DNA from 3 places in the Streptomyces diversicolor genome. Region 3 is predicted to be linked to each of the others. Evidence: riboswitches for the same ligand, from Rfam matches in the RefSeq annotation. Region 3 holds a riboswitch; each other region holds the start of a gene.
The links. A riboswitch is a leader RNA that binds a small molecule or an ion and turns the genes downstream of it on or off. The one in region 3 is predicted to bind cyclic di-AMP.

Region 1 (10,456 bases), on a different contig from region 3:
GTCGGACGCGGCGGAGGACGTGATCGGGGTGATCCGCGGCGGCGCCCGCGGCTACGTCACCAAGACGATCACCGGCGCGGACCTCGTCGACTCGATCTTCCGCGTCCAGGAGGGCGACGCGGTCTTCTCGCCGAGGCTGGCCGGCTTCGTCCTCGACGCCTTCGCCTCCACCGACGCCCCGCCCGTCGACGAAGACCTCGACCGGCTCACCCAGCGGGAACGGGAGGTGCTGCGGCTCATCGCCCGCGGCTACGCGTACAAGGAGATCGCCAAGCAGCTCTTCATCTCGGTGAAGACGGTCGAGTCCCATGTCTCGGCGGTGCTGCGCAAGCTCCAGCTGTCCAACCGCCACGAACTGACCCGCTGGGCCACGGCACGCCGACTGGTGTGAGCTTCTGGTAGGCGTGCCGACGATCACACCGTTAGGCTGTGCCCGATGGGAGGAGGGCTGTATGCTGCTGCGTTTCCGTACAGCGAACGTACGATCACTGCGCGATGAGCAGGAACTCTCCTTCGTCGTCCCACCCGGTGAGGAGTCAGACGGGGGGCGCACGGTCCGGCTCTCGGACGGCAAACTGCTGAAGATCTATCCAGTTCTCGGGGTCTTCGGGGCCAATGCCTCCGGCAAGTCGAATGTCATCACCGCGTTGAAGAAAATGAGAAGCGCGGTCCTGGACTCCTACGGGTTGTGGACCTCCTACACCGGCGTCCCCGAACGCGAGCCCTTCGCGCTTGACGCCGAATCGGCAGGAGAGAGCACTTTCTACGAGGTGGACTTCGTCCTGGACGATGGGGTGCGCTGGACCTACGGGTTCGAACTGGGAGACCGACGGGTCGAGTCGGAGTGGCTCCACGCCTACCCCAAGGGCCGCCGACAGGTCTGGCTGGACCGGGACGCCACCAGGGACAACCCCTACGACTTTCCAGGCGACAGGGTTCAGGACCGAGCCCGGCTGGCACGAACCACGCGCCCGAACGCCCTTCTCCTCAGCCGCGCCGCGAGTGACAATCACCCTCAACTCTCTCGCATCTACGACTGGTTCCGATCGAACCTGTGGGACATCACCCCTGAGACCGAGCTACGGGACCGCGAGAACTACACCGCTCAGCAACTCCTCGACGACCGGAACGGAGAACGTGTCCGGGAACTGCTGAGAGTGGCCGATCTGGGCATCCAGGGAGCCGAAGTGGAGCGTCAGCCGGGGGACAGACCCCCCACCGTCAGGCTCCTGCACGGAAGCAACCGCGACACCGCGGTGGCCCTTGACTGGGCGAAGGAGTCCTTCGGCACCCGTTCCTGGTTCGCTCTGCTTGGCCCGCTCCTGCTGGCTCTGGACACCGGCGCGGTGCTGCTGATCGACGAACTCGACGCGAGTCTGCACCCGAGGTTCGCGTCCGAGGTGGTCAGGCTGTTCCAGGCGCCCTGGTCCAACAAGAAGAACGCCCAACTGCTCTTCACATCGCACGATGCCTCTCTCCTGAAGAGCCCGAGAGGCGGCAGGCCGCTCGAACCAGGCCAGATCTGGCTGACGGAGAAGGACAAACGCGGGGCCACCGAGTTGTACCCGCTGAGCGACTTCGACCCCAAGCCTGAAGAAGATCTTGAGGACTCGTATCTGGCCGGTGCCTACGGTGCCGTACCGAATGTCGACCAGGGGCAGATCGGGCGCAAAGTGCTCGTGGCACTGGCAGGGGAGGCAGAGCGTTCCTGATGGCGAGGGACAAGGGACGGGACAATCCGGCACGCGTCAAACGACAGCGGAAGCTGCGTCGCGAGGTGTACGTCTTCACTGAGGGCGAGGTCACAGAACCCGGCTTCATCACCTTCGTGACGGAGCACGGCAGCCGCAAGGAGGCCGAGCACGAGATCGTCTGCAAGGTCGAGAACCGCAGTGCCCCGACCAAGCGCCGCAAGCCACTTCCCTTGGTGGAGGACGCCATCGCCAAGTGGCACGAGGTCCGGCGGGCGGCCAAGAAGGCCGGGATCAAGCCCGACGACTGGAACTGGCCGCAGGTGTGGTGCCTGTTCGACCGCGACCGGCACCGGGACATCCCCACGGCTTTCGCCAGGGCCAAGAGTGAGAACCTGCACATCGCCTACTCCCACCCGTGCTTCGAGCTGTGGCGGCTGCTGCACTACCAGAACTACACGAGCACCTTCGGCGGAGTGTGCGACAGCGCAGCGAACCGACTGAAGCAACAACCGGGATTCGCCCAGACCTATGGGCCCACGATTCGGTCCGTGTCGGAGGAGCAGGCCAAGCACGTCATGCCCGGACAGTTGGTCGGCCGGTACAAGACAGCGCAGCGCTATGCGGAGGGACTTGCTCGTCGTCACGCCGACCATACCGACCGGAGCGGCTGGGACCCGTACACGGACGTGTGGAAGTTTGTCGAGGACGGGTTGGACGTCTCCGACTACTGACCCTCACGACCGATCTGCTAGCCAAGGTCACCAGGGGAGAGTCGTACGTGGCCAAGCTCACGCTCGCGCAGCTGGAACGCCATCTCTTCGTGGCGGCCGACATCCTGCGTGGCACGATGGACGCTGCCGAGTACCGCGACTTCATCTTCGTGTTGCTGTTCCTGAAACGGGTCAACGACGAGTTTCCGAGCCTGGGCGCAGCCCGGTGAGACGTGTGAGGTGGTCTCAGGCCACCCGGGTCGCGCCCGCGAATGGCATCTGGTCGATCGGGGCCAGGCGCACCGGCGTGGACGGGTTCGGGGCGTGGATCATCTGCCCGTTGCCCACGTAGATGCCGACGTGACTGACGCCGGAGTAGAAGAACACCAGGTCGCCGGGGAGCAGTTGGGAGCGGGCGACGCGCCGGCCCGCGCCGATCTGGGCGTAGCTCGTGCGGGGCAGGGCGATGCCTGCCGAGCGGTAGGCGGCCTGGACGAGGCCCGAGCAGTCGAACGCGTGCGGGCCGGTCGCTCCCCACACATAGGGGCTGCCGAGCTTCTGGTAGGCGTACGCCACGGCGGTCGCCGCGCGGGAGCCGGGTGCCGCGGCCGGATCCGCGGCCGGCAGGGCGGTGCGCCCGTCCCCCGCGGCGCCGCGCGAGGCATGGCCGCCCGTGCCGCCGTCGGCCGTGACCCGGGCCCGCTCCGCGGGCGACAGGCGGTCCAGGAGCCGCCGGGCCTCGCCCAGCTTCTCCGTGATCGTCTCCTTGCGCCGCTTCAGCTCGGCCTGCCGGGACCGCAGCGAGGACAGCTCGATCCGGGTGGCGCCGCGCAGCCGCTCGATCTCCCCGAGCTGCCTGCGCACCCGTGCCACCGCCGCCGACTGGCGGTCGCCGGCCCGCTCGGCGAACGCGGTGCCCTCCAGGAACCGGTCCGGGTCGTCGGAGAGCGCCAGCTGGACGGCGGGGTCGACGCCGCCGCTGCGGTACTGCGCCGCCGCGACCTTGCCCAGCGCGTTCCGCGCCGAGTCGAGCCGTTCCTGTCTGCGGGCCGTCTCGTCCTGGAGGGACTTCAGCCGCCGCTGCGCCGTGTCCGCTTTCTCCTTCGCCCCGTTGTACTTCTCGGTGGCGACCTCCGCCTCCTGGTACAGCTTGTCGATCTTGGCCTCGACCTCGGTCGGTGTCAGCTCCGGCTCGGCGTGCCCGGTGCCGTCGAAGGCCGTCGCCGTCGCCGCGCCCGCCAGGGCCAGGGTGGCGGCCGTCCGGGCCGTGTTGCCGCCGAGCGGGCGGTGCCGGGGCTTGCGGTGCGCTGCCACCTCGACCGTCACGTCCTTTCCTGAGTGCGGTTGCCGCGTCCGGCACGGGGAGCCGGTCGCTGGGGGAGGACGCTAAGGCCGATGGTGACGAGTCGGTAACGGAATGTTCGGAACTGGCGGCGGCACAACGGCAGGTGACCGTATGTGACCGCGATCGCGGTGCGGAGTCGCCGCCTTCGCATGACGCGCTGACCGAAGCGGCACTTCCGCGGCGTGCGCGGCACCCGGGGTGCTATGGGGGCGCGGTCAGCCGGGGGCCGGTGGCCGTCGGGCGCGGGGCCCCTGATTAGGCTCCGGGGCCATGGACGTACTCACCCATCTCTTCGTCGGCCTGCACATCATCGGCATCGCCTGCCTCCTCGGCGGCTTCCTCACCCAGATGAAGGCGATGGGCCAGGGCACCGCCCGGTTCGTGCCCGCCATGCTGCACGGCGCGCTGACCATGCTGGTCACCGGGGCGATCCTGGTCGGCCTCAACCAGGCCGACGACCACCATGTCAACAACATCAAGATCGGCGTGAAGCTGGCCCTGCTGATCGTGATCCTGGGGCTGGTCTATGTGAAGCGGGACGAGGAGCGGGTCGACAAGAGCCTGTTCGGCGTGGTGGGCCTGCTGACCACGGCGAACGTCTTCATCGCCGTGCTGTGGACGTGACGTACGGCAGCGTCAGGCGCGGCCCGCCGCCCTGATCCCGGCGCGCGCCGTCACCACGGCGCCCGCGGCCACCGCCAGCCAGGCCGCGACGGCGACCCACAGCAGCACGTGCCCGAGGCCCCACAGCCACGGGGTGCCGACGGCCGACGCGCCCGCCAGCGAGGCCACCGCCGTCATCCCCATCGGGAACACCGTCGACCAGCGGCGCACGTCGAAGCATGGGCGGGGCCGGATCACCTCCGCGAGCAGCAGGACGACGTAGCAGGCCAGGTCGAGGGCGAGCAGCCCCACGGTCACGCTGTGCAGGACGTCCTGGTCGTCCTCGTTCCACAGGTACAGCGCCGGACCCCCTGCGGTGATCAGCTTCGCCCCGGCCAGCGCCGAGATGGCGAGCGCGCCGGCCAGCACCCAGTGGTCCCCGGCCCCGTCGAGCACCTGCCGGGCGTCGAACCGGGCCAGCGCGACCAGATACAGCGCCAGTCCCAGCCAGAACAGCACCAGTGCCGTGTGCGCGAGCCACGCGGTCGACTCCGCGACGGCGAGGGTGGCGCCGAGCACGGCGAGTCCCTGGGTGGACACGCAGAGCAGGAACACCGCCCCGGGCATCCGCCGCCGCAGGCCCGGTGCGACGAGGAACAGCAGCACAGGCCAGAGCACGGCGGCCAGCGCGAGCGACGCCGCGGCGAGGGTGTGCCCGCCGAGCGCGGAGATCCGGGTGCCGAGCACCGTCGTCGCGGCCACGGCGGTGAGCGCGCCCGGCGTCCGCGCCTCGGCCAGCCACCGCCGCCGGTCGCGCAGCATGCCCGCGGCGAAGTCCGCGGCGAGCGCCAGCCAGGCGACACAGCCCAGCGCCAGGGTGATCAGGGACAGGACCTCGTACCGGGTCAGATGCAGCCCCACCGAGACGATGCCGGTCGCCATCACGGCGGCCCCGGCCGCCGGCGGACGCCGCGCCCACCAGGCGCGAAGGGGTGAGGTGCCGGGCATGCGCCCGATGCTAGGGAGCACCGGGCGCACCGAGGGCGTGGCACGCGCGCGTACGTCGCAAAAACGCGCGGGCGCGGGACACGGCGGGATCGGGAACGCCGCCACGCGGGCGTGGACGCGGATCTCTGCCGGGTCAGGCCGGCCGTACCACGCTGTGGATGATCGAGTCCCCGGCGTAGTAGATCGACTCCTCGCGGACGTAGGCGCCCGGCTTCGGGGCGTGGATCATCATGCCGTTGCCGATGTAGAGACCCACGTGGCTGACGTCGTCGTAGAAGAAGACCAGGTCACCGGGTTGTGCGTTGGCGAGGGAGACCGTGGTGCCGGCCTCGACCTGGCTGTAGGTGGTGCGCGGCAGGCTGACGCCCGCGGCCTTCCAGGCGGCCTGGGTGAGCCCCGAGCAGTCGTAGGAGTCGGGTCCGGTGGCGCCCCAGACGTACGGCTTGCCGATCTGCGCGCGGGCGAACGCGATCGCCTTCTCGGCCTTGGTGGCGTAGCCGGAACCGGACGAAGACGAAGAAGACGAAGAAGACGAAGAAGACGAAGAAGACGATGAAGAGGAAGAAGACGACGGCGAGTCCGTGGAGTTCGACGCGTCGCTCTTCTGCCGTGCCGCCTCCTGCTCCGCCTGCTTCTTGGCCAGCTCGGCCGCCTTCCGCGCGGCCTCCTGCTGCTTGCGCTTCTCGATCGCCGCGAGCCGCGCCTTCTCCTCCGCCGTCAGCTTGGACAGCAACTGGCGCGCGGTGGAGAGCTTCTTCTGGACGGTGGCCTTGGCGGTGTGGAGTTCGTCCTGCGACTCGGTCAGTGTCTCCAGGCTCTTCGTGGCCTCCCGCCGCTTCTTCATGGTCGCCGACTGCTCGGTGACGTAGTCGTCGACCGCGGTCTTCTGGCGCGAGGTCAGCCGGCTCATCAGCTGGGTCCGGTCGAAGTAGTCCTGCGGGGTGTCCGCGAGCAGGAAGGTGGCGGTGTCGGGGGCGGCGGCCCCGGTCCGGTACTGCGCGGCGGCGAACGCCCCCAGTTCCTCACGGGCCTTGTTGAGCCGGTCCGTGCGCCGTGCGACATCGTCCAGGAGGGTGTCGACCTGCTTGCGCTGCTTGCCGGTCTTCTCCTTGGCCGCGTTGTACTTCTCCGTCGCCGACTCGGCCTGCCGGTACAGGTCGTCGACCTTCCTCTGCACCTCCTCCACGCTCGGCCGGTCGCCGTCGGGGGAGGGGGCGGCGTTCGCCGTCTGGGAGAGCAGGGCCACGGAGGTGAGGGCGGCGGTGGCCAGGGCGGGGGTCCGTATGCCGGCCGCGCGGGTACCCGCGGAGCGTGACTTGCGATGCGACGCCAAGGGAGGCGACTCCTTCCGTGTTCCGCCTACCGAGTTAGCTGTCGGGTTCGGGCGGGTGGTTCGGAAGGGTTGCCCTACGGCCCCTCCCCGCGCGGGGGTTGGGCCGATTCACCCCAAGGTCGGTGTGGGTCCCCGGCTCCGCGCACCATGCGGGCGCGCCGGACTCGGCGGAGGCCGTGCGGCCCGGCGACGTTCGCCGGTGGGGGTCGTACGGCCTGCCCGGCACGCTAGCCAACTCGTGTGGCCCCTGTGAAGGTTGATGGGTGATATGCCCGATACATTTTCGTGACCTGATGGAGGGATTCCGTCTGGGTGACAGGGTGATTCCGTACGGTGAACGGTCCGCGCGGCCCGCGCCCGGATCGGATCCGCCGCAGGAACCGGGCCGTCTTCCCGGGGCGGCGGCGGGTTGTCGGTGGCGCGGCCTAGACTCGGAGAGCGATGAGCAGCCTCTTTGACGACAGCTTCCTGGCGGACCTCCGAGCCCCCCGCGGGCAGGAGGAGGAACCCCCGCCACCGCCCGAGGACGATCACGCTCCGGAGCCGGTTCCGGACGATCTGTTCGGCGGGAAGTTCGACGTGCCCCCGGCCCGGGACTCCTACTACGGCAACGGCGCCCCACGGCCGGTCATCGACCCGGCCACGCTCCTGCACGGGCTGAACGACAACCAGCGCGCCGCCGTCGTGCACGCCGGCTCCCCGCTGCTCATCGTGGCCGGCGCGGGCTCCGGCAAGACCCGGGTGCTCACGCACCGCATCGCCCATCTGCTGGCGGAGCGCAAGGTGCACCCGGGGCAGATCCTCGCGATCACCTTCACCAACAAGGCCGCGGGCGAGATGAAGGAACGCGTCGAGCAGCTGGTCGGCCCGCGCGCCAACGCGATGTGGGTGATGACCTTCCACAGCGCCTGCGTGCGCATCCTGCGCCGGGAGAGCAAGCGCCTCGGCTTCACCTCGTCCTTCTCGATCTACGACGCCGCCGACTCCAAGCGTCTGATGGCCCTGGTCTGCCGCGACCTGGACCTCGATCCGAAGCGCTTCCCGCCCAAGTCCTTCAGCGCCAAGATCTCCAACCTGAAGAACGAGCTGATCGACGAGGAGGACTTCGCCGCCCAGGCGGCTGGGGGCACCTCCCAGACGGAGTCCGGGGGAGACTTCGAGAAGACCCTCGCCCAGGCGTACGCGCTGTACCAGTCCCGGCTGCGCGAGGCGAACGCGCTGGACTTCGACGACCTGATCATGACGACGGTCAATCTGCTGCGCGCCTTCCCGGACGTCGCCGAGCACTACCGCCGCCGCTTCCGCCATGTGCTCGTGGACGAGTATCAGGACACCAACCACGCCCAGTACGCCCTGGTGCGCGAACTCGTCGGAACCGCCGAGCACCCCGTGGACGTGCCGCCGGGCGAGCACGACCTGCCGCCCGCCGAACTGTGCGTCGTGGGCGACGCCGACCAGTCGATCTACGCCTTCCGCGGCGCGACCATCCGCAACATCCTCCAGTTCGAGGAGGACTACCCGGACGCGACGACGATCCTCCTGGAGCAGAACTACCGCTCCACGCAGACGATCCTGTCCGCAGCCAACGCCGTCATCGAGCGCAACGAGTCCCGCCGCCCCAAGAACCTGTGGACCAACGCGGGCGCGGGCGCCACCATCACCGGGTATGTCGCGGACACCGAGCACGACGAGGCACAGTTCGTCGCCGACGAGATAGACCGGCTGACCGACGCGGGCGAGGCCAAGGCCGGCGATATCGCCGTGTTCTACCGCACCAACGCCCAGTCCCGTGTCTTCGAAGAGGTCTTCATCCGCGTCGGCCTGCCCTACAAGGTCGTCGGCGGTGTCCGCTTCTACGAACGCAAGGAGGTCCGCGACGTCCTCGCCTATCTGCGGGTGCTCGCCAACCCCGAGGACTCGGTCCCGCTGCGCCGCATCCTGAACGTGCCCAAGCGCGGCATCGGCGAGCGCGCCGAGGCGATGATCGACGCACTCGCCCAGCGCGAGAAGATCAGCTTCGCGCAGGCGCTGCGCCGCGTGGACGAGGCGTACGGCATGGCCGCCCGGTCCACCAACGCCGTCCAGCGGTTCAACACGCTGATGGAGGAGCTGCGTACGATCGTCGAGTCCGGCGCGGGCCCGGCGACCGTCCTGGAGGCGGTGCTCGAACGCACCGGCTACCTCGCCGAGTTGCAGTCCTCGACCGACCCGCAGGACGAGACCCGGATCGAGAACCTTCAGGAACTCGCCTCCGTGGCCCTGGAGTTCGAGCAGGAACGCGGCGAGGGAGAGACGGCCGCGGGCGGCACGCTCGCCGACTTCCTGGAGCAGGTCGCGCTGGTCGCCGACTCCGACCAGATCCCGGACGAGGAGGAAGGCGACGGCGTCATCACGCTGATGACCCTGCACACCGCCAAGGGCCTGGAGTTCCCGGTGGTCTTCCTGACCGGCATGGAGGACGGCGTGTTCCCGCACATGCGTGCCCTCGGCCAGACCAAGGAACTGGAGGAGGAGCGCCGCCTGGCGTACGTCGGCATCACACGCGCGCGGGAGCGGCTGTACCTGACCCGGTCCGCCATGCGCAGCGCCTGGGGGCAGCCCTCGTACAACCCGCCGTCGCGGTTCCTGGAGGAGATCCCGGCCGCCCATCTGGAGTGGAAGCGGACGGGAGCCGCGGCCCCCGTGTCGTCCGGACCGGCCTCCGGCGTCGCGGCCTCGCTGTCGTCGTCCCGCTCCCGCTCCTCCGCGGCGGGCGCGTCCGGGTTCGCCACGCGCAGGACGTCGGAGAAGCCGGTGGTCTCCCTGGCCGTCGGCGACCGGGTCACGCACGACCAGTTCGGGCTCGGCACGGTCGTCGCCGTGGCGGGCACGGGGGACAAGGCCCAGGCGACGATCGACTTCGGAGACTCCAAGCCCAAGCGGCTGCTGCTGCGGTACGCGCCGGTGGAGAAGCTGTAGCCCCTTGAGCCGGGCCCCTGCCGAGCCTGCGGGGGCCCTGCGGGGGCCGTGAGCCGGTGGGCCGGCGGTGCTTACGTCGGGTCGAGTCCGTGACTGCGCAGCCACGGCAGCGGGTCGATCGCCGAGCCGCCCGCCGGGCGCACCTCGAAGTGCAGGTGCGGACCGGTGGAGTTGCCCGAGTTCCCGGAGTACGCGATCGGCTGCCCGGCCTTGACGGGCGTACCGGAGACGACCCGATAGCTGGAGAGGTGGCAGTACCACGTCTCCGTGCCGTCCTTCGCCGTCACGATCATCATGTTGCCGTAGGCGCTGTTCCACTCCGTGCGGACGGTGCCGTCCGTCGCGGCCATCACCGTCGTGCCGTACGAGACGGGGAAGTCGATGCCGGTGTGCACGGACATCCAGTTCACGCCGGCCTGGCCGAAGTAGGCGCTGAGCCCGTGCTGGGCGACCGGGATCGCGAACTTGGGGCGCAGCCGCTCCCTGAGCGCCGCCTCGGCCTGCGCCTTCTTCTTCTCGGCGTCCTGTTGGGCCTTGAGGTCGATGCGCTCCTGTGTGCGGCTGGCCCGGTCGGCGAAGTCGTCGGCGCCGGCGGAGAGGCTTTCCAGCTGGGTGTCCAGCTTGTTGTTGGCCGCGGACGGTTTCACCGGCGTCGCATCGGAGGCGGAGGCGGTGGTGTCCGTGCCGTCGTCGGTCAGACCGCCCACCGAGGCGGCGGCGATCCCCGCGACCCCCATCACACAGGCCGACGGCACGGCGATGGTCAGCAGCGCGGAGCGTTTGGCGGGCGGGCGGCGCCGGGAGC
Region 2 (10,456 bases), on a different contig from region 3:
ACTGGGCCGGGTGCGCATCCCAGAGTTCACCGGCCGGCCATCGGCCTCGTGCCCTGCGGGGAGCGGCCGGGAAACCCGTGCCGGTTCGCGGCAACGGTCACGGTCAGGCCGACTGCGAGCAGGGCCAGTGCCGTCCAGGGCAGCGCCTCGGGCCCCTCACGGTCCAGCAGCATTCCGCCGGCCACGCCCGCGCCGGCGATACCGGCGTTCCAGCAGGTCACGAGGAGCGACTGAGCGATGTCCGAGGCGTGGGCCGCCGCGTCGGCGACAGCCGTCTGCAGGAGAGTCGCCGCGCCGCCGAAGGACAGACCCCACAAGGCTGAGCAGGCGATGAGCAGCCAGGGTATGGGGAGGAACACGCCGAAACCGAGCGCCGCGGTGCCGAACAGCGCGACCGCCGTGATCATCAACGGTCGCAGATGCCGATCGATCAGCATTCCCGTGATCCAGATACTGGCGAGCGAGCATGCTCCGAAGACCAGCAGCACCGCATCCACGCGGTCCTCGATCCGCGCCGCCGCCGCGAGAGCCGCGATGTAGGTGTAGAGGATGTTGTGCGCGAGAACGAACGCGCCCGTCACCAGCAGAACGGGAGCCACGCCCGGGATTCTCAGCACCCTGCCGACCGGCGTGGCCCGGGCGTGCCCACGCTGCCCCGGCAGGTCCGGAAGCTCCCGCAGAATCCAGCCGACCAGCACCAGGGCGAGCACACTCATCAGCCCGAACGTGGAACGCCAGCCGATCAGTTGGGCCAGGAACGTCCCCGCCGGTACCCCGGCGGACAGCGCGACGGGTGTGCCCGCCATGGCGACGGCCATCGCTCGGCCGCGTCGCTCCGGGGCGACGATGCCGCGTGCGTACCCGGCGAGCAGGGTCCAGAGCAGCCCCGCGACCAGACCGGCGAGAAAACGGGCGGCCATGGTGAGCGGATAACTGGTCGAGAACGCCGTGACCGCGTTGGCCACAGCGAAGCCGCAGATCGCCGTGAGCAGCAGGCGTCTGCGCGGCCATGAGCCGGTGGCGGTGGTGAGGGGGACCGCCGCCAGGACGGAACCGAGCGCGTAGAGCGTCACCGTCTGTCCGGCACGTGACTGGCTCACGCCGAGGTCCGCGCTCATGGCCGGGAGGATGCCCGCCGGGAGGGCTTCGGTCATGACGGTGACGAAACCCGCCGTGCCGAGCGCGAGCAGGCCCGAGAGCGGCAGCCGGTCCGCCGGCGTGCGGGGGTGGAGGCCGGGGCGGATGTTCAGTTGATCCATGGGCCTCATCGTCTAGGGTTGACATCAACGTCAAGGTCCATCCGACCCTGCCCCGACCGGACGTGAGGCTGCTCACATGCGCATCGGTGAACTTGCCCGGCTGACGGAGACCTCCGCCAGATCACTGCGGTACTACGAGCGTGAGGGGCTGATCACCCCGCGCCGCCAGGACAACGGGTACCGCGACTACGACGACTACCTCGTCGACCGCGTGCTCCAGATCCGCGGTCTGCTCGACGCCGGACTGCCCACACGGATCATCAAGCAGATACTTCCGTGCCTCGATGCCCCGCGGAGGATCCACTTCACGGACGCCACACCGGAGATGATCGCCACGCTCGAATGCGAGGGCGAGAGGATGACCCGCCGCATCGACTGCCTGACCCGCAACCGCGATGCCATCCACGAGTACCTCGCGGTGGTCAAGAGCCTCGCCTGACCTCTCACTCGACACCGGACGGAAGCGTGCCGTGCGGCTCGGCTTGACCTTGACACGTACGTCAAGGTTGCAGCCTTGCGCCATGAACGACTCCGCCCTCTGGCACACCGAATGCGGCGACGGCACACCGATCGTCCTGATCCACGGCTACACCATCGATCACCGGCTGCTCCTGCCGCTGGAGCCCGCCTTCACCGGTCGGCCCGGCTGGCGCAGGCTGTACCCCGACCTGCCCGGGCACGGCAACAGTCCGCGGCTGTCCGGCCCGACTTCGGCGACGACGATGGCCGACGCCGTCATCGACTGGATCCGCGCCACCGTCGGCGACCGACCCTTCGCCGTTGTCGGGCAGTCCTTCGGCGGGCAGATCGCCCGCGCCGTGACGGCGCGCTTCGGCGAGCAGGTCCTCGGTTCCGCGCTGCTCGTTCCCGTCGTCCGCTGGGGCGCCGAACGTACCCTGCCCGACAGCACCGTGGTGGAGCGCGACGACGCACTCCTTGCCCGCCTCGCCGCCGAAGAGGACCTTCCGCTGTTCCGCGCCGTGATGACCCGCCACACCGAGGAGAGCTGGGCTCTCTTCGAGGAGCACATCCTCCCCGGCTGGCGGGTGCACGACCGCCATGCCGCCGCCGAACTCGACGCTGACTTCCTGCTGCCGCAGTGGCCGGAGCGCCCCGGCGAGGTCCACCACGGCCGGCATCTTCTGCTCACCACACGTCAGGACGCCCTCGTGGGCTGGCGTGACCAGCTCGCCCTGCTCGACCACTACCCCCGCATGACCGCTGTGGTCCTCGACGGTGCCGGTCACAACCCGCAGGTCGAGAGCGCACCGGCGGTCCGCGAGCTGATCGGAGGCTGGCTCGACACGCTTCCGAGGCCGAACCGAAGGCCGTGACGCCGTAGGCGTTCTGCCGTGATCCACCGCTCCCGGGCGTCCTTCCACGGCCAAGGCCGCCTCCCCCTCGACACCGTGGTCCAGTGATCCGTCTCCCAGGCGTCAGCGTGGACAGCGGGTGCCGTTTCCAGCGCGGTGATCGCCTTGGGGGCCGGCGGCTCCTGCGGGTCCCGCGGATCCTCGACCTCCTCGGGGAGCAGGAAGCCGATCAGCGCCGGGCAACGGTTGATCGCGATACGCCGTGGATCAGCCGGGGTTATCCGTGTGCTCGCCGTCCTGCGCATGGCGTACACTGGTGGAACCGACGCGGGGTGGAGCAGCTCGGTAGCTCGCTGGGCTCATAACCCAGAGGTCGCAGGTTCAAATCCTGTCCCCGCTACTGAAGGCTCAGGGCCGGAATCCAAGGCATGGATTCCGGCCCTGAGTGTTTTTCCACCCACCGCGGCGCGGCCCGGCTATGGCGGCGCGGCCCGCTCACGGCAACGCGACTCGCTCACGATGGCGCGGCTCGCCCACGGTCACGAGCCCGCCGTCACGAGCGGTGATCGGACGACCGCCCTCCGCATAACAACTGACACACCGTCAAACACTATGGGTTGTCCGAGTTTCCGTGCGCCAGGGGCCAACTCGCCCGGTTTTCGCCGGTCATGGGCGGTAAATTCCCGCCCGAAAGCGTTAACGATCAAGCGGAACGGCTTGGAATCTGCCCGCCGGGTCTATTAACGTTCGATAACGCAGCGCGGTCGTCCCAGCCGTCACAAGAGGCGGCTCCGTGCTCACGCGCCGAATCCCGCAAGGGAACCGGGGAACCACCACCTTGGGGTGAATCACGCGGACACCGCCGTGGAGACACGGCCGGTATACGCGCGTAGGAGACCTTCCTGCTCCGAACCCGTCAGCTAACCCGGTAGGCGGAGGAAGGAAAGGAGTACGCCCGAGTGGCGTCCAACCGGCCCGCCCCACAAGCCCCGTTCGCGCCGAGCCAGTACGGCACCGAGACCTTCGGCTACGGCACCTACCGCACCGACGAGGGCCCCTGGGAGGAGTGGAACCCCACCGAGGAGTCCATCCGCCCGCTACGCGGCCGGCACCGCGTCGCCAAGCAGCGGGGCGGCGGCGGACTCGCCCGCAGCTCCACGGTCCTCGGCGTCGGCGTGATAGCCGCCGTCGGCGCGGGCGGCATGGCCAGCGCCAACACCGGCAAGCCGCCGGTGTCCATCTCCATGCCCGACCTGCCCTCCGTCGGCTCCCTGCTCGGCGACGGCGCCGGCGCCCAGGCCACCAAGGGCTCCGCGACCGCCCTGAGCAGCGTCGGCGTGACCGAGGCCGACAGCGCCGAGGGCACCACCGACGCCGGTGAGGCGCTGCGCAACCGCATCATGGCCCAGGCCGAGCAGCAGCAGGGCCAGGCCGAGACCAGGGCCGTCGCCGCGGCCGTGTCCGCCGCCGACCAGGAGGTCGCCGACGCGGCGGCCAAGGCGGAGAAGGAGGCCGCGGCCCGGGCCGCCGCCGCCAAGGAGAAGGCGGAGGCCGCCGCCAAGAAGAAGGCCGAGGAGGCGCGGCTGGCCGCGCTGGCCAAGCAGTACACCCTGCCGACCTCCTCGTACACGATCACCGGCACCTTCGGCCAGGCCGGCTCCATGTGGTCCTCCGGCTACCACACCGGCCTCGACTTCGCCGCCCCCACGGGCACGCTGATCAAGGCCGTCCACACCGGCACGATCACCGAGGCGGGCTGGGCCGGCTCCTACGGTTACCGCACGATCCTCACCCTGGACGACGGCACCGAGCTGTGGTTCTGCCACCAGTCGTCGATCAGCGTCAGCGTCGGGCAGAAGGTCAACACCGGGGACGTCATCGGCCGCGTGGGCGCCACGGGCAACGTCACCGGACCCCACCTCCACCTGGAGGTCCACCCCGGCGGCGAGGCCGGCGGCATCGACCCGATGGCCTGGCTGCGCGGCAAGGGCCTCACCCCCTGACCCTGCGGCAAGGGCCTCGACCCTGACCCACCCGGCACATCCCCGCACCCCCCGTTCCCCGGCGGTCCTGGCGCCCATCCCCCCGACGTCAGGGCTGCCGGTCCGGTGTTTGCACGGTCTTTGCGCACGGCGGCGGAATCGAGGATTCAGGCGGGCGCGTTGAACCCGAGTATGACTTCCCTTCGAAAACTCGGTCCCTCCGATCTTGAGGTCTTCCCGCTCGCCCTCGGCGGCAACGTCTTCGGCTGGAGCGCCGACCAGCCGACGTCCTTCGCCGTCCTCGACGCCTACACGGCCGCCGGCGGCAACCTCATCGACACCGCCGACTCCTACTCGGCGTGGGTCGAGGGCAACAAGGGCGGCGAGTCCGAGACGATCATCGGCAAGTGGGTCAAGGCGCGCGGCAACCGCTCGGACGTCCTGATCGCCACCAAGGTCAGCCAGCACCCCGACTACCCGGGACTGTCCGCCGCCAACATCAGGGCCGCGGCGGACGCCTCGCTGCGCCGGCTCGACACCGACCACATCGACCTCTACTACACGCACTTCGACAAGCCGGACGTGCCGGTCGAGGAGATCATCGGCGCGCTCGACGCACTGGTACGGGCCGGCAAGGTGCGGCACATCGCCGCGTCCAACATCAGCGCGGAGCGGCTTCAGGCGTCCCTGGACTTCTCCGACCGCGAGGGCCTGGCCCGGTACGTGGCGCTCCAGCCGCACTACAACCTGGTCTCGCGCGACACCTACGAGGGCCCGCTCCAGGACGTCGCCGCCCGCGCCGGCCTCGCCGCCCTCCCGTACTACTCTCTGGCCGCCGGCTTCCTCACCGGCAAGTACCGCCCCGGTACGACCGTGGACAGCGTGCGGGCCGGGGGCGCGGCCAAGCACCTGCGGAGCGAGCGCGGCCAGAAGGTCCTCACGGCCCTGGACGAGATCGCCGCCGCCCACGGTGCCGCCGTGCCCAGCGTGGCGCTGGCGTGGCTCGCGGCCCAGCCGACGGTGGTCGCCCCCATCGCCTCGGCGCGCACGGTGGACCAACTCCCGGCCCTGCTCGCCGCGGCCGACCTCACCCTGACGCAAGAGGAAACCGACCGCCTCACCCAGGCATCGACCTGACTCCACGCCCCCCGCCGGATCTCTGGTCCGACGCTACCCGGGCCTGCCGTCATTGCGGCGCCTCATCGACCCCCGGGACGGCACCCGCCAGGGGCGCGGGGAACTGCGCGACCGGCCACCACGCTCCCGCACCCGACCGACAACCTGCCGCTCCCGCGGAGCGGCATGCGGCGCCCGCGGTTTGTCTGTGCGGGTGGCAGGCCGGTGGTGGTGTGCGGGAGCGTCGTGGTTGTTCGCGCAGTTCCCCGCACCGGGCTCGGACCCTGGGCCCCTGGGATGCGCAGGGGGGTGCTCGGGGGCCCCGTGTGCGCCCCCTGGCGGCGTTCCGGGGGCTTCGCGGTGGGGTGGCTCAGGTCCGCGTCCAGGGTCATGACCGGTAAGGGTTGTACGTCGGGTACGGCACCGTCGGATGGGCAGGGTGCGGCACCGAGTAGCCGTACGGCGTCGGTGCGCCGGGACCCGGCCATGTCGGCGCGTTCGACCGGGCCGCGTACTCCAGGGCCGGCCGGGCCACCTCCCGCCGCTGCCACAATTCGGCCAGCAACTCCCGCTCCCGTACGACGAAGTCCGCGCCCGCCCGCCCCCGCCGGCCGCGCTGCCGCAGGAACGCAAGCGACGTCGCGTACGCCTCGTACTGGGCCACCGCCCGCGCCGCCCGCTTGCCGAGGTGGTGACCGGCGTAGTCCCGGGCCAGCCGCCGTGCCCCCATCGAGCCCAGCGCGAACGGCTCCGCGGGCCCCAGCCAGCCCGCGAACACATACGCCGGCAACTCCTCGCGCACCATCCGCAGCTCACGCTGCCGCGTCCAGATCGCCAGCCAGGTCAGCAGCCCGAACGCGGGCACCATGAACGCCCCGTACACCGCGAAGAACCCGTACTCGCCGAAGGTGGACGAGCCGTTCCAGAACGCGTGCATGCCCATCGCCAGCAGCAGCCCGCACAGCGGCAGCAGGACCCGCCGCGCGGGCCCGCGGTCCGCGGCGCGCGCGGCGATACCGAAGCCGATGCCGGTCAGAACGGTGAAGAGGGGGTGCGCGAACGGGGACATGATGACGCGCACGAAGAAGGTGGCGGCGGTGACGGAGGCGATGCCGCGGTCGCCGGTGAGCTGGTCCGTGCCGAAGGCCGTACCGAGGTAGAGGATGTTCTCGGTGAAGGCGAACCCGGTGGCGGTGACCCCCGCTATCACCACCCCGTCGACGATCCCGGTGAAGTCCCGCCGGCGGAAGAGGAAGACCAGGAGGACCGCCGCGGCCTTGGCGGTCTCCTCCACGACGGGCGCTATCACCGTCGCGCCGAGGGTGTCCGCGCTGGTCGGATCCGCCGTCGCCGTGGCTATCCAGCGCGTGGCGAAGCTGTTGGCGACGATGGCTATCAGCGCGGCCGCGCACGCACCCCAGGCGAACGCGAACAGCAGATTGCGCCATGGTCCGGGCTCGACCCGGTCGAGCCACCGGAAGGCGGCCAGGAGCAGCGGCACCGGCAGCACGGCGAGCCCCAGGCCGACCAGGAACCCCTCCGTGCCGGTCTGCTCGCGCACCAGCGCCAGGATGACCAGCCCGGAGACCGCGAGCAGGATGATCAGCGCTCCGTAGCGCACCCATCCGCGCTGCCACCAGCGCACGGCCCGAAACGGGCGGTCACCCGCGTCGGCGGGGTACGTCGGGTACGGGGAGGAGGTGGCCACGGCATCGACCCTAACGATCACCTGACGATGGATCCGGTGGGGGAACCGCTGTCATCGCCGTTCTCGCTGCTGCCCCCGGTGCGGTACGCGGCGAAAGAGCAGATCGTTCACGACATGACCCTTGTCCAGTCCCTGGGCCTCGAAACGGGTCAGCGGCCGGAACCCGGGACGCGGCGCGAAACCGCCGTCCGGCCGGGTGTTCTCGAAGTCGGGGTGCGCGGTCAGCACGTCCAGCATCTGCCCGGCGTACGGCTCCCAGTCCGTCGCGCAGTGCACGAGCGCACCGGGCCTGAGCCGGGAGGCGGCCAGCGTGAGGAACTCCGGCTGGATCAGCCGGCGCTTGTGGTGCCGCTTCTTGGGCCAGGGGTCGGGGAAATAGACGCGCAGCCCGTCGAGCGAGTCGGGGCGCAGCATCTCGCGGAGCAGGATGATGGCGTCCCCGTTCGCCACCCGGAGGTTGGACAGCCCCATGCGGTCGGCGAGATTGAGCAGGTTGCCCTGTCCCGGGGTGTGCACGTCGACGGCGAGGATGTTGACCTCGGGGTCCGCGGCGGCCATCTGCGCGGTGGCCTCGCCCATGCCGAAGCCGATCTCCAGCACGACGGGCCGTTCGTTGCCGAACAGCTCCTGAAGGTCGACGGTCCGCTGTCCGTCGATGTCCAGGCCCCACTTGGGCCACAGCCGCTGCAACGCGTCCGCCTGCCCCGTGGTCACCCGGCTGCGGCGCGGCTGGAAGCTCCGGATCCGCCGCTCGAAGTGCGAGCCGGCGGGGTCGGCCCGGGGGCCGTCCGGGAACCGCGGCTCACCCTTGGCCCGGGTGTGCCGGATGGAGACGCCTGGGGCATGCGGGTGCGGCAGCTCACCCGGGGTGGCCGGGTGGACGCCGGGGGTCTCGGGTGTGTTCACGGAGTCAGCCACAGTGACTAGATTTTAAGCGCTCCCCAACAAACCAAACGGCCCCCCGACCCCGACACCGCCCCACACAGCCCCTCACAAAACCGCTTCCCTGGTTGCTCCGGGGCTTCCTCGACCGCTCTCCGTCCGTCCTGGCTGCCCCGGGCCTTCTCGGTCGCCGGGGCCTTCCCGGGCGGGCTGGGGGGTTCGGGGTTTCCTCGGTCGTCCGGTGTCGCGGTGGAGGGGTGGCCCGGGGTTTCACAGGGCGTCGAGCGCGGTCAGCGCTCTGCGGGCCACCTCTCTTCCGATCGGCAGGCAGGCCGTGGCGGCGGGCGAGGGCGCGTTCAGCACATGGATCGCCCGCGGCCCCTCGCGGAGCAGGAAGTCGTCCGCCAGCGTCCCGTCCCGCAGCAGCGCCTGCGCCCGCACCCCCGCGGCGGCCCGCACCAGGTCGTCCCGCGTCACGGCCGGCAGCAGTCTGCGCACCTCCGTGGCGAACGCCCGCTTCGACAGGGAGCGGCGGAACTCCCCGGCCCCGTACCGCCAGTGTCTGCGGGCCATGTGCCAGGTGCCGGGCCAGGCCAGCGTCCCGGCCACCTCGCGCGGCCGTACGGTCCCCCAGCCGTACCCCTCCCGGGCCAGCGCCGGGACCGCGTTGGGGCCGATGTGGACGCCGGAGTCGATCCCGCGGGTGAGATGCACCCCGAGGAACGGGAACGCCGGGTTCGGCACCGGATACACCAGACCACGCACCAGCTCGGGCCGCGCCAGCTCGTAGTACTCCCCCCGGAACGGTACGATCCGCATCCCGGGCTCGTCCCCGGTCAGCCGCGCCACCTCGTCGCAGTGCAGCCCGGCGCAGTTCACCAGCACCCGCCCCCGTACGACGCTCCCGGCGGCTGTCAGCACCGCGACACCGCGCTCCGGGCGGCGGTCCACCCGCACGACCCGCGCCCCGTACCGGATCTCCGCCCCCGACGCCCGGGCCAGCTGCCGGGCGACCCCGACGAAGTCGCACACCCCCGTGGTCCCGACGTGTATGGCCGCGAGCCCCCGCACCTCCGGCTCGTACTCCGCGATCTGCGCGGGGCCCAGCTCCCGCACCGGGATGCCGTTCTCCCGGCCGCGCTGCACCAGCGCGTGCAGCCGGGGCAGCTCGGCCCGCTCCGTGGCGACGATCAGCTTGCCGGTGACGGCGTGGGCGATGCCGTACTCCGCGCAGAACTTCACCAGCTCGGCCGCGCCCCGCACCGCGTACCGCGCCTTGAGCGAGCCGGGGCGGTAGTAGATCCCGCTGTGGATGACCCCGCTGTTGCGGCCCGTCTGGTGCCGGGCCGGTCCCGGCTCCTTCTCCAGCACCGTCACCCGGGTGCCGGGCGCGGCACGCGTGATCGCATACGCCGTCGACAGACCGACGATGCCGCCGCCGATCACCAGCACGTCGCAGTCGTACGCGCTTGCCGCCCGCACCCGCACCACCTCCCGCTTCCGATAGTGCACTGCGCCACTGTCAGTGACTTCAAACGCGGGTCGGACAGGAGACCCGACGGCCCCGGAGACCCGCGCGAGAACCGCTCACGGGCGGCGCCCCAGCCCCGGCCGGCGCATTCGGCGGTCCCTACGCGGGAGCCATCAGCAACGGCCGCGCCCTCTCCCGCAGCTCGACGACCCGTGGCTCGTCCCCGTACGGCTCCAGGCGGTGCAACAGGTCCTTCACGTACTCCGTCGTGCGCGCGGAGGAGATCCGCCCGGCGACCTCGACCGCCCGCACCCCCTGCTCGCACGCCGCGTCCAGATTGCCCGATTCCAGTTCGGCGACCGCGGAGACCACGAGCCTGAGGCCGTGCGAGCGCACGAACTCCTCCGTCGGCCTCGACAGCGCCTGCTCGGTGAAGCGGCGGACCTGGCGCGGTGCCTTCAGGTCGCGGTAGCACTCGGCGGCGTCGGCGGCGAACCGGTCGTAGGAGTAGAAGCCGAGCCAGGACGGGTCGTTGTCGCCCTCCCGGGACCGCTCCAGCCAGCCCTCGGCCGCCTTCAGGGCCGCGCCGGCGGCCTGCGCGTCACCGGCGCGCGCGTGCGCGCGTGCCTCGACCAGACGGAAGAAGCTCATGGTGCGGGCGGTGGCCAGGCCCCGGTTGCGCTCCAGGGCGGCCTGCGCGAGGTCGACGCCCTCGTCGCCGAAGC
Region 3 (10,456 bases):
CGACGAGCGCGCCGCCGAGGCCGGCCCGTCCGATCCGCAGTCCCTGCGCTTTCGCTACGAGGCCGCCCAGTGCCTCGAACAACTCGGCGATGCGGCGGCGGCGCTCGCCGAGTACCGCGCGCTGCTGCCGTACTACGAGAACCAGTACGTCTCCGGTGACCCGCGGCTCGGCCATGACGTGCGCCGCCGCATCGGCCATCTGCTGCTCGCGCTCGGCGACCGGCCCGCCGCCCACGACACGCTCGCGCGGCTGCTGATCGACGTGGAGCGGGTGCACGGCCCAGGCCATTCGCTGGCCGCCGAGGTCAGACGGAGCCTGCAGTGGCTGGGACAGGTGCGCGGCTAGGCTTTGCCGACTCCTGTGGGAATCTTGTGATCTTCCGGGGGCGGGGTTTTCCGAAGCCAGGGACGCGGCCGGATAGGTTGCGGTTCGTTTTTGCCAGACAGTACGTGCCAGACAGCGCGTGCAGACAGCGTGCGCGTGGCGGGTGCGCGGCGTGTGCCGGACAGCGTGTGCCGGCCCGCGTGCCGCCGTGGGCACCGAGCGATCAGGGGTGGGGTCTTCATGTCCAGCCATCGGCAGTCGAAGAAGCGCCGATACATCACGTGGGCGGCGGTGGGCGCCGTCGTCGCGGCGGGCGCGGGCATCGCCGCGCAGACGTCCATGGCCGCCACCACCTGGCCCGCGCAGAAGACGTACACCGGCCGCGCCTTCGACACCTGCGCCGCGCCCTCGCTGGCCGCGATGAAGGCATGGCACACCGGCTTCTACGGGGCCGCCGCCGTCTACGTGGGCGGCAAGAACCGCGGCTGCAACCAGCCCAACCTGACCGCTTCCTGGGTCAAGTCCGTCAACGCCGTCGGCTGGAAGCTCATCCCGATCTACGTCGGCGCCCAGCCGCCCTGCCAGACCGGTTCAAGCCCGGAGAAGATCACGGCCAGCACCGCCGCCTCCCTCGGCGCGCACGACGCCGCCGACGCCGTGGCCAAGGCCGCCGCGCTCGGCATGAAGGCAGGCAGCCCGATCTACCTGGACATGGAGGCGTACGACGTCACGAACAAGGCGTGCAACAACGCCGTCCTGACGTATGTGCGCTCCTTCACGAAAACGCTGCGCGGCAAGACGTACCGCGGCGGCATGTACGGCTTCACCAGTTCCAGCGCCAAGGCGATCGCCACCGCGACCGACAAGACGGACCTGCCCGGCAACCTCTGGTACGCGCTGTGGGACAAGAAGAACACCACGACCGCGGACTGGCCGTGGGGCGCGACGCAGTTCACCGACCACAGCCGCGGCCACCAGTACATGGTCAACAGCAAGGAGACGCGGAACGGTTACACGATCACCGTGGACCGGGACGCCTGGGACGCACCGGTGGCCATCGTCGGCTGACATCGCCGCCGCGGGGACGGGCCGGTGCCCGAAGAGCAGGTGAATCGTTGGTCCGATGGGTTGGCCAGAGGCCGCCCACTGCCTACCATCGATCACCGCAAGACCTTGTGCACCGTCGCACAATCTCCTCGGGAGGTTTCCTTGCACCGCCGCCGTCGCACCGCGCTCGTCCTGTCCGCCGCGATCGCCGCCGCGGCACCCCTGCTCACCGCCTGCGGAAGCGAGGCGCATCCGGGCGCGGCGGCCGTCGTCGGCGGTCAGCGGATCACGGTCGCCCAGCTGGAGGACCGGGTGAAGGAGGTGCGCCGGGCGCAGCGGGCGGCGGTGCCGGACGAGAGCCAGTACCAGCAGGTCCTCGCCTCCACCAGCAGCCTCACCCGCGACACCCTGCACAACATGGTCCTCGACCGGGTGCTGCACCGGGCCGCGCGGGACGCGGGCGTCACCGTGAGCCCCAAGGAGCTCCAGCAGATGCGCACCGGCCTGGAGCAGCAGGCGGGCGGCGCGAAGGTGCTGGAGACGACGTGGCTCCAGCGGTACGGGGTCGCGCCGAACCGGCTCGACGACAACCTCCGGGTCCAGCTGGAGGCCCAGAAGCTCGCGCAGAAGCTCGGCACCGACACCTCGGCGCCCGCCTTCTGGAAGGCCATGTCCGCCGCCTCCGCGGACCTCCAGGTCGACCTCAACCCGCGCTACGGCACCTGGGATGTGGAGAAGAGCAGCCGCGTCGACGCGAAGACCCCCTGGGTACGGGAGATCACGACGAGCGGCACCCCACAGCAGACGACCTGACACCACAGCTACGGGCCGGCCGCTGGTGGTGGTCCGGGCGATGGTCTGATGCCGCAGGTGCGGGCCGGCCGTCGGTGGTGGGCCGGGCGTGGTCTGATCGCAGGTCTGGGTCAGCCCGTCGGTGGTGGCTTGGGCGTGGCCCGGCACCGCAGGCATGAGCCGACCGTCGGTGGTGGCCCGGCGTGGCCTGATCGCAGGTGCGGGCCGGCCGCCCGTGGTAGTCCGGGTGTGGCCTGATACCGCAGGTCAGGGGCCGGGGCCGCGGCGCGGGCGGGCCGGGGCATCGGTGCCGGGCCGGGCCGCGATCCGCCCATGGTGGTCATACGATCGCATCGGCTGACCCTGCCTGTGGACAACTCGCGGGGCGGTCGGCGGGTGTGCGTTACGTTCGATGCGTGAACACCACCAGCCTCGAAGCCGCCGCACCGGAACCGGGACCTGACGCCGCCCCGGGCCGCGTCGTCCTGCTCACCACCAGCCACCGCGTCGCGCCCGGCCTGCTGTCCTGGCCAGCCTGGCAGGCCCTGCGCGCCGCCGACCAGGTGCTGTGCGCGGACGGCGCGCACCCGCAGCTGCCCTATCTGCGGGAGGCCGGAATATCCGTCCAGGAGGCGTCCCCGAGCGCCCCGGAGCTGGTCGACGCCTGCGCCGGCGGGCACACGGTGGTGGTCGTGGCGACCGGCGAGGGCGAACCGGCCCTCACCGACGGACTGGCCCGCCTCGCCGGCTCCGGCCGCGTCCGGATGCCCGCGCTGGAACTGCTCCCCGCCTCCTACGACCTGCCGGGCGCCCGGCTCCTCGACCTCGTCCAGGTCATGGACCGCATCCGCGCCGAGTGCCCCTGGTCGTCCCGCCAGACCCACCAGGGCCTGGCGAAGTACGGCATCGAGGAGGCGTACGAACTGGTCGAGGCGATCGAGGCCGGCGACCGCGACGAACTCCGGGAGGAGTTGGGCGATGTCCTGCTCCAGGTCGTCTTCCACTCCCGCATCGCCGAGGAGGACACGGACGCCCCGTTCTCCATCGACGACGTGGCAGGCGGCATCGTCGCCAAGCTGATCCACCGGCACCCCCATGTCTTCGGCGACGAGACGGCCGAGACCCCGGAGGACGTCAAGGAACACTGGCTGCGCACGAAGGCGGAGGAGAAGCGGCGCGCCTCCGTGACGGACGGCGTCCCGCTCGGCCAGCCCGGGCTCGCCCTCGCCGCCAAGCTCGCCTCCCGCGTGCGCACGGCCGGGCTGGAGGTGCCGCTGCCGCGGGGCGAGGGCATCGGATACGAACTGCTGGCGCTGGCGGCGCGGGCCGAGGCGGAGGGCGTCGACCCCGAGGCGGCGCTGCGGGCGGCGGCCCGGACCTACCGGGACGCGGTGCGCACGGCGGAGGGGGTGGACGTCTAGGTATCGCAGGCATCGCTCGGGGCAGCGGGGACCGCCCGGGACCGGTTCGGGGACCGCCCGGCGGATCGAACGCCAAGCGGGCCCGGTGCAGTACGGTGCGGTTCGACAGCGCCCCGAAGGGGCACGGGGCGGAGCGACCAGCCACCACGGTGCCGCGGACGACCGACGGCACATCGCGGCGCATCCGGCGGAGCGCTTAGTACCGTGGGTCACACGGGTGGCCGCTATGCGTGGGGGCGTTGCATGGAGCGGGAGTTGGAATGGCTCGTGGGCAAGCTCCAGGAGATGCCCGACGCACAGCGGGAGTTACGGTTCCCCGGGTACGCGAGTCCGGAGTCGATGCGCAGCTATCTGCTCGCGCTGCGGGAGCAGAGCCCGGAGGCGTACCGGCAGTTCGTCGACCGGATGAGGACCACCGGCCGCCCCACGGACGCCCCCGAACGGTGGTTCCCGCCCTACCCCGACTCCCCGCACACAGGCCCCCCGCACACAGACCCCCGGCACACAGATCCCCTGCACACTGACTTCCCGTACCCCGGCTCCCCGGACGCCGATTCCCCGGACCTCGATTCCCCGGACCTCGATTCCCCGGACCCCGACTCCCCGTACGCCGACTCCCCATACCCCGACTCCCCGTACGCCGACTTCGACAGCCCCGGCTCCGGCAGCCCCGGCTCCGGCAGCCCTCGCTCCGACGGGCCGGCCGGCGTCTCCGCCCAAGGCACCGATCCCTACGGCTCCGACTCCGACGCCCGACACAACTCCCTTGTCAGCGAGGCCCTTTCTCGTTCCCTTCCCAGCGCCCCTGAGTCCGTCGACGCCCGCGCCACCGGCCTCCGCGCCACAGACCCCCTCGCTGTCGACGCCCGCGCCGCCGGCCCCCTCGCTGACGCCGGCGCCGCCGATGCCCGCGCCGCCGGCACCCGCTCCGGGCGTGCCGATCGGGCCCCCGCCCCCTCCGACGCCCTTCGCCACGACCAGCCCCGCCCGGCGGCCCCGGCGGCCCCCGCGCCCGCCGGTGTCGAGACCCCCGCTCCCGCCCCGCTCGCCGACCACGTCGACTTCCGTGACGCCACCTTCCACGCGGAGGTGATCGGCGTGCAGCACCACCACTATCCGGCCGTGCCGATGCCCACGCCGGTGCAGTGGAGCCCCGTGGACGAGGTGGACCCCGTGGAGTTCGGGGTGCAGCCGACCCGACTCGTCCCCGGGCTGCCGGAAGTGCCGCCGTACGTCCCCCGGGACTGCGACGGACAGCTTCGGGACCTGCTGCTGGAGGGCGGCGGGCTGGTCGTGGTCCTGGGCGAGCGGTCCGTCGGCAAGTCGTACACCGCGTGGAACGCCGTGCGGTCGCTGGCGGAACAGGGGTATCTGCTCTACGCCCCCGATCCGCACGAGGACCTGCGCGCGCTGCCCACCGGGCCGAAGGGCGACGCGGGCAAGCGGGTCCTGTGGCTCGACGAACTCAGCGACCACCTCGGCGGCCGAAGCGGACTGGACCGGCGGCTGCTGGGACGCTTCGCCCACCGGGGCGTGGTGGTGCTGGGCACGATGGAACCGGAGGAGTACTACCGGCGCCGGTCCGGGACCGGGCCCGGTGAGGGCGTGCTGACGCGGGCGCGCACGGTCGCGCTGGCCCGTGAGTGGAGCGAGTCGGAGCTGGCGCGCCTGGCCGGGCACACCGACGACCCGCGTGCCTACCCGGCCTATATGTGGAGTGGGCGGGAGGGCGCCGCCTCCTACTTCGCGATCGGGCATCTGCTGTTCGACGAGTGGCAGCGGGCCGGCACACAGGCCGAGCATCCGCGCGGGCGGCTGCTGGTGCGGGTGGCCGTCGACCTGGCGCGGTGCGGTGTCACGGAGGCCGTGTCGGTGGAGCTGCTGCTGCGGGCGGCGGGCTGCTATCCGGCCGACGGGGCGGAACGGGAACCCTTGGAGGCCGCGCTGGCCTGGGCCACGGCGCCGATGTTCGGGATATCGGGGCTGCTCGTGGAGGGGGAGAGCGGCGGCACCTGGCGGGCGTACGGGGCGCTCGTCGCGGAGGCGCTGCGGACGGGGGACCTGCCGCCGGTTCCGGACGGGGTGTGGTGGACCCTGCTGGGCGACCGGGAGGTCGACCGGGCGGCCGTCCTGGACGCGGCGAAGGCAGCGCTGCGCGCGCGGGTCGAGGGCGGCGACGTTCCGGTGATGATGCGGTTCGCGTCGCTGACCGAGGGCGAGGAGCAGGAGGGCTGGTACCGGAGGGCCGCGGACCTCGGTGACGATCGCGCGGCCCTGCTGCTGGCGACGCTGCTGCTGCGCCGCGGCGAGGACGGCCGGGCGATCCCGTATCTGGAGATGGCGGCGCGGCGGGGCGCGGTGGAGGCGGCCCGGCAGCTCGCCGTGATCTACGAGGTCCGCGCCCGGTACTGGCGGGACCGGAGCCTGGTCCGCCCCGCCCCGCCCGATACGGTCGGGGAGTGACCGACCAGCCCCACCCTCCGAAGCCCGCCCCCGCCGCGCCCGACCTCTTCACCTGGGAGTTCGCCGCGGACCCCTACCCGGCCTACGCCTGGCTGCGCGAGCACGCCCCGGTGCGCCGGACGGAGCTGCCGAGCGGGGTCGAGGCATGGCTGGTCACCCGTTACGCCGACGCCAAGCAGGCCCTGGCCGACCCGCGGCTGTCGAAGAACCCGGCGCACCACGACGAGCCCGAGCACGCCCGCGGCAGGACCGGCATCCCGGGGGAGCGCAAGGCCGAGCTGATGACGCATCTGCTGAACATCGACCCGCCGGACCACACCCGGCTGCGCCGGCTGGTCAGCAAGGCGTTCACGCCACGGCGGGTCGCCGAGTTCGCCCCGCGCGTGCAGCGGCTCACCGACCGGCTCATCGACCGGTTCGCGGACCGGGGCCATGCCGACCTCATCCACGAGTTCGCCTTCCCGCTGCCCATCTACGCCATCTGCGACCTGCTCGGCGTCCCGCGCGAGGACCAGGACGACTTCCGGGACTGGGCGGGGATGATGATCCGGCACGGTGGCGGGCCGCGGGGCGGCGTGGCCCGGTCGGTGAAGAAGATGCGCGGCTATCTGGCCGAGCTGATCCACCGTAAGCGGGCGGCGCTGCCCGGTGAGCCCGCCCCCGGCGAGGACCTCATCTCCGGGCTCATCCGCGCCTCCGACCAGGGCGAGCACCTGACCGAGAACGAGGCCGCCGCGATGGCCTTCATCCTGCTGTTCGCCGGGTTCGAGACGACCGTCAACCTCATCGGCAACGGCACGTACGCGCTGCTCACCCATCCCGAGCAGCGCCGCCGCCTGCAACGCTCCCTCGCGGCCGGGGAGCGGGACCTGCTGGCGACCGGAGTGGAGGAGCTGCTGCGCTACGACGGCCCGGTCGAGCTGGCCACCTGGCGGTTCGCCACCGAGCCGGTCAGCATCGGCGGGCAGCGGATCGCGGCCGGCGACCCCGTTCTCGTCGTCCTCGCGGCGGCGGACCGGGATCCGGAGCGGTTCGCCGACCCGGACGTGCTCGATCTCGGCCGGCGTGACAATCAGCACCTCGGCTACGGCCACGGCATCCACTACTGCCTGGGTGCGCCGCTCGCCCGGCTGGAGGGCAGGGCCGCACTCGCCACCCTCCTCACCCGCCTGCCCGACCTGCGACTTGCGGTGGAACCGGCCGATCTGCGCTGGCGCGGCGGGCTCATCATGCGTGGACTGCGCACTTTGCCCGTTGAGTTCACGCCCGTCCGGGAAGCGAACGGAATGGGTGATTCCGGAGCCCCTTGCCCCGACGGAAGGTGACAGGCCCTCAAGTCTGTGATCTTCACGTGATCTGCGCGGCATGAACTTGTGACAGGCGATCGGGTGCCGATACGTTCACCCCTCGGTGCGGTACTCCGGTGTGGCCTGCCGCGCCGGTCAGTGCTGTCGCGCGAAAGGCTTCCGCATGCTCTCCGGGAACGGTCGTCACCGTCGGCCCCGTCAGGCTCCGGCCTTCGTCGTCGCGGCCGGAGTGACCGGCTCCGCGATCGCCATCCCGCTGCTCGGCGCCACCGGCGCGAGCGCCGCCGACGGCACCACATGGGACCGGGTCGCCGAGTGCGAGAGCGGCGGCTCGTGGAGCGCCAGCACCGGCAACGGGTACTTCGGCGGGCTGCAGATCTCACAGCAGGACTGGGACAGCCACGGCGGTCTTGAGTATGCGACGACCCCGGACCAGGCCAGCCGTTCGCAGCAGATAGCCGTCGCCGAGAAGATCCTCGCCGACCGGGGCACCACCCCGTGGGCGACCTGCGCCCTGCTCTCCGGGCTCACCTCGACATCGGGCTCCGTCGGCGTCGACACCGGCGTGACCGGCGGCGGTTCGACCGGCTCGAAGGGCTCCACGAAGTCCTCCGGGCCGTCAGATACGCAGAAATCGCTGGATTCCACCGATTCGCCGGAAGGATCCGGCTCCTCCGGATCGTCCGGCTCCTCCGACCCGTCCTCGTCCTCCGACACGGCGGTTTCCGGTGCGGAGACCTCGCCGTCCGCCTCGCCCTCGCCCAGCGAGAGCGCCGGCCGCGAGGGGGAGGGCGGCCGTACGTCCTCCGCCGAGCCCGGCCGGTCGGACCCGTCCGAGCCCGGCGCCTCGCCTGAGGACGGCTCACCCACGGAGGAGCCCGAGTCCGCGGCCTCGGGCAATTCCTGGCGCAGCGGAGGCTCCTGGAGCCTCGTCGACACCGGATCGCTCGGCGGCGGTCGCCACCGGGGCGACAGCGCGGACGAAAACGGGGCAACCGGTACGGCTGACCCGGAGTCAGGCCCGTCCGGGCGGCACGCCTACACCGTGCGCGCCGGCGACACCCTCGCCTCCATCGCCGACTCCCTTGACGTGGACGGCGGCTGGCGGGCGCTCTACGCCGCCAACGAGAAGGCCATCGGCGCCGACCCGAACCACATCGCCGCCGGTCAGACCCTGGACGTCGGGGTCGAAACGGGCGAAAAGTAGCGGGAGCTGACGTCCCGTTTCGTGGGTGATATCCGGTTTGCTGAAAGTGTGGGATGAGTCTCAGAAGCCCTGATCGTCTTTGAAATTCCGGCGATCGCGTGCCTACGGTCATGACCGCTCGCCACCGCGAGCCCCGGCTGCCGCAACGCCGAGTCCTGCCAGCGGCCGTACGGGAACAGTCGTCGCGTCAAGCGCCGTAGGCAGGAGCGGGGGACCCAAGGTAAGTGCCGCGCCGGTCGGTTGACCGAAGCGGCTCGGGGTGAAGCCACGCCTCCACACGGAGACGTGGCCGGGCAACTCAACCGGCCCGAACCCGACAGCTCACCTCGCAGGCGTCGGTGAGGGGAACCATCCATGCTGTTCTTCGGCAAGGGCAAGCACCGTCGTCCGTCCAAGGTCACCCGTGTCGTGGCGCTCGCCGGTGTCGCCGGCGCCGCCGTCGCCGCCCCGCTGATGGCGGCCGGCAACGCCTCCGCGGCCACCGCCTCCGAGTGGGACGCCGTCGCCCAGTGCGAGTCCGGCGGCAACTGGTCCATCAACACCGGCAACGGCTACTACGGCGGCCTGCAGTTCTCGGCCTCCACCTGGGCCGCGTACGGCGGCACGCAGTACGCGGGCACCGCCGACAGGGCCAGCAAGTCGCAGCAGATAGCGATCGCCGAGAAGGTCCTCGCGGGTCAGGGCAAGGGCGCCTGGCCGGTCTGCGGCAAGGGCCTGTCCGGCGCCGCCTACGGCGGTGGCTCCGCGTCCGGCGGCAACACCGGCTCCTCGAACTCCACCACGGGCAGCGGCACCTCGAACTCCGGCAGCGGCACCGGCTCCTCGAACACCGGCACGGGCTCCTCGAATGCCGGTACCGACCGCTCCACCGAGCGGCAGTCCGCCTCCCGTTCCGCCGACCGCCCGGCCGCCGGCAAGACGGTCACCACCCCGACCGGCAAGCAGGTCAAGAAGGGTGACGGCGAGTACAAGGTCGTCACCGGCGACACCCTCAGCTCGATCGCCCAGCGGCACGGGGTGAAGGGCGGCTGGCAGAAGCTGTTCCAGCTGAACCAGGACATCGTCGAGAACGCCGACCTCATCTACCCGGGCCAGCTGCTGCACCTGAAGTGACAGCCGGCCGGCAGCCCGGCCACAGCCCCGGCACAGCGGCGCCCGCCACCCTGGAGGGCGCCCCGTGCCCGCCCCGTCCCCACGGAACCCCCGCCCCGACGCGTCTTCCCCCGTACGCGCCGGGGCGGGCCCTTTCCCACCGCCCCCCTTGCACGGCCGGCCCACCCACCCCCTCCCGCCCCGCCTCTCCATGGCGTCCAGGACCGGCGACGGCATCACGGCCGTCCGCCGCGCCTTGCACGACGAGGCCGCGGCGCCGACCCGTCAGGACCGAGCCGCGCAGCGGTCACCGGGACGCGGTCCCTCGGGTTCCGCCTGATCGCCCGCCTCCAGCGCTGCCCCGGCCGCCCTCCCGGGTGTCGTCCCCCGGCGCGCCCACCCCGTGGCCGCTCCTCCCCGACCCAGGGCTGCCCCCGTGGCGTGCCCCCTCTTGTTTGCCGGTCCTTCTTCTTCTCGTTCTGTTGCCGCTGGTGTGGCCGCGGTTTTTGGGCCGTTCCTTTGTTCCGGTTGGAAACAATGTGTACCGTCAGCCTGTCGTCACCCTGTCCACGGGGCGGTCGGCGACCGGCCGGGGGCCCCGGTCCGGTTAGGCTCTAGTCGCAAGGCGCACAGCCCCGCACTTCCAGCGTCACATTCCAAGAAGGAGATGCTCGTGCCGTCCATCGACGTCGTCGTAGCCCGGGAAATCCTGGACTCCCGAGGCAATCCCACGGTCGAGGTCGAGGTCGGCCTCGACGACGGCAGCACGGGTCGTGCCGCCGTCCCGTCCGGCGCCTCCACC

Region 1: it holds a riboswitch for cyclic di-AMP, as region 3 does, so the genes downstream of both, AC27LF_RS18340 (C40 family peptidase) here and AC27LF_RS20300 (transglycosylase family protein) in region 3, are expected to answer to the same signal.
Region 2: it holds a riboswitch for cyclic di-AMP, as region 3 does, so the genes downstream of both, AC27LF_RS32920 (M23 family metallopeptidase) here and AC27LF_RS20300 (transglycosylase family protein) in region 3, are expected to answer to the same signal.

The regions. Positions count from the first base shown of each region.
Region 1 is NZ_BAAJXA010000014.1:62,989-73,444, forward strand. It holds gene AC27LF_RS18305 (LuxR C-terminal-related transcriptional regulator) at 1-391, shown strand, start outside; gene AC27LF_RS18310 (AAA family ATPase) at 453-1,712, shown strand; gene AC27LF_RS18315 (RloB family protein) at 1,712-2,425, shown strand; gene AC27LF_RS18320 (type I restriction-modification system subunit M N-terminal domain-containing protein) at 2,473-2,634, shown strand; gene AC27LF_RS18325 (C40 family peptidase) at 2,651-3,718, opposite strand; gene AC27LF_RS18330 (hypothetical protein) at 4,020-4,373, shown strand; gene AC27LF_RS18335 (tellurite resistance/C4-dicarboxylate transporter family protein) at 4,386-5,360, opposite strand; gene AC27LF_RS18340 (C40 family peptidase) at 5,494-6,693, opposite strand; cyclic di-AMP (ydaO/yuaA leader) riboswitch at 6,702-6,873, opposite strand; gene pcrA (DNA helicase PcrA) at 7,135-9,651, shown strand; gene AC27LF_RS18350 (M23 family metallopeptidase) at 9,723-10,456, opposite strand, start outside.
Region 2 is NZ_BAAJXA010000035.1:16,748-27,203, reverse strand. It holds gene AC27LF_RS32940 (MFS transporter) at 27-1,259, opposite strand; gene AC27LF_RS32935 (MerR family transcriptional regulator) at 1,336-1,698, shown strand; gene AC27LF_RS32930 (alpha/beta fold hydrolase) at 1,781-2,593, shown strand; tRNA gene AC27LF_RS32925 (tRNA-Met) at 2,899-2,972, shown strand; cyclic di-AMP (ydaO/yuaA leader) riboswitch at 3,365-3,522, shown strand; gene AC27LF_RS32920 (M23 family metallopeptidase) at 3,532-4,575, shown strand; gene AC27LF_RS32915 (aldo/keto reductase) at 4,747-5,691, shown strand; gene AC27LF_RS32910 (PrsW family intramembrane metalloprotease) at 6,059-7,378, opposite strand; gene trmB (tRNA (guanosine(46)-N7)-methyltransferase TrmB) at 7,430-8,296, opposite strand; gene lhgO (L-2-hydroxyglutarate oxidase) at 8,531-9,772, opposite strand; gene AC27LF_RS32895 (NsdA family TPR-like regulatory protein) at 9,891-10,456, opposite strand, start outside.
Region 3 is NZ_BAAJXA010000016.1:68,943-79,398, reverse strand. It holds gene AC27LF_RS20335 (serine/threonine-protein kinase) at 1-346, shown strand, start outside; gene AC27LF_RS20330 (glycoside hydrolase domain-containing protein) at 566-1,393, shown strand; gene AC27LF_RS20325 (SurA N-terminal domain-containing protein) at 1,535-2,185, shown strand; gene AC27LF_RS20320 (nucleoside triphosphate pyrophosphohydrolase) at 2,581-3,585, shown strand; gene AC27LF_RS20315 (hypothetical protein) at 3,829-6,048, shown strand; gene AC27LF_RS20310 (cytochrome P450 family protein) at 6,045-7,373, shown strand; gene AC27LF_RS20305 (transglycosylase family protein) at 7,519-8,562, shown strand; cyclic di-AMP (ydaO/yuaA leader) riboswitch at 8,745-8,912, shown strand; gene AC27LF_RS20300 (transglycosylase family protein) at 8,917-9,675, shown strand; gene eno (phosphopyruvate hydratase) at 10,328-10,456, shown strand, end outside.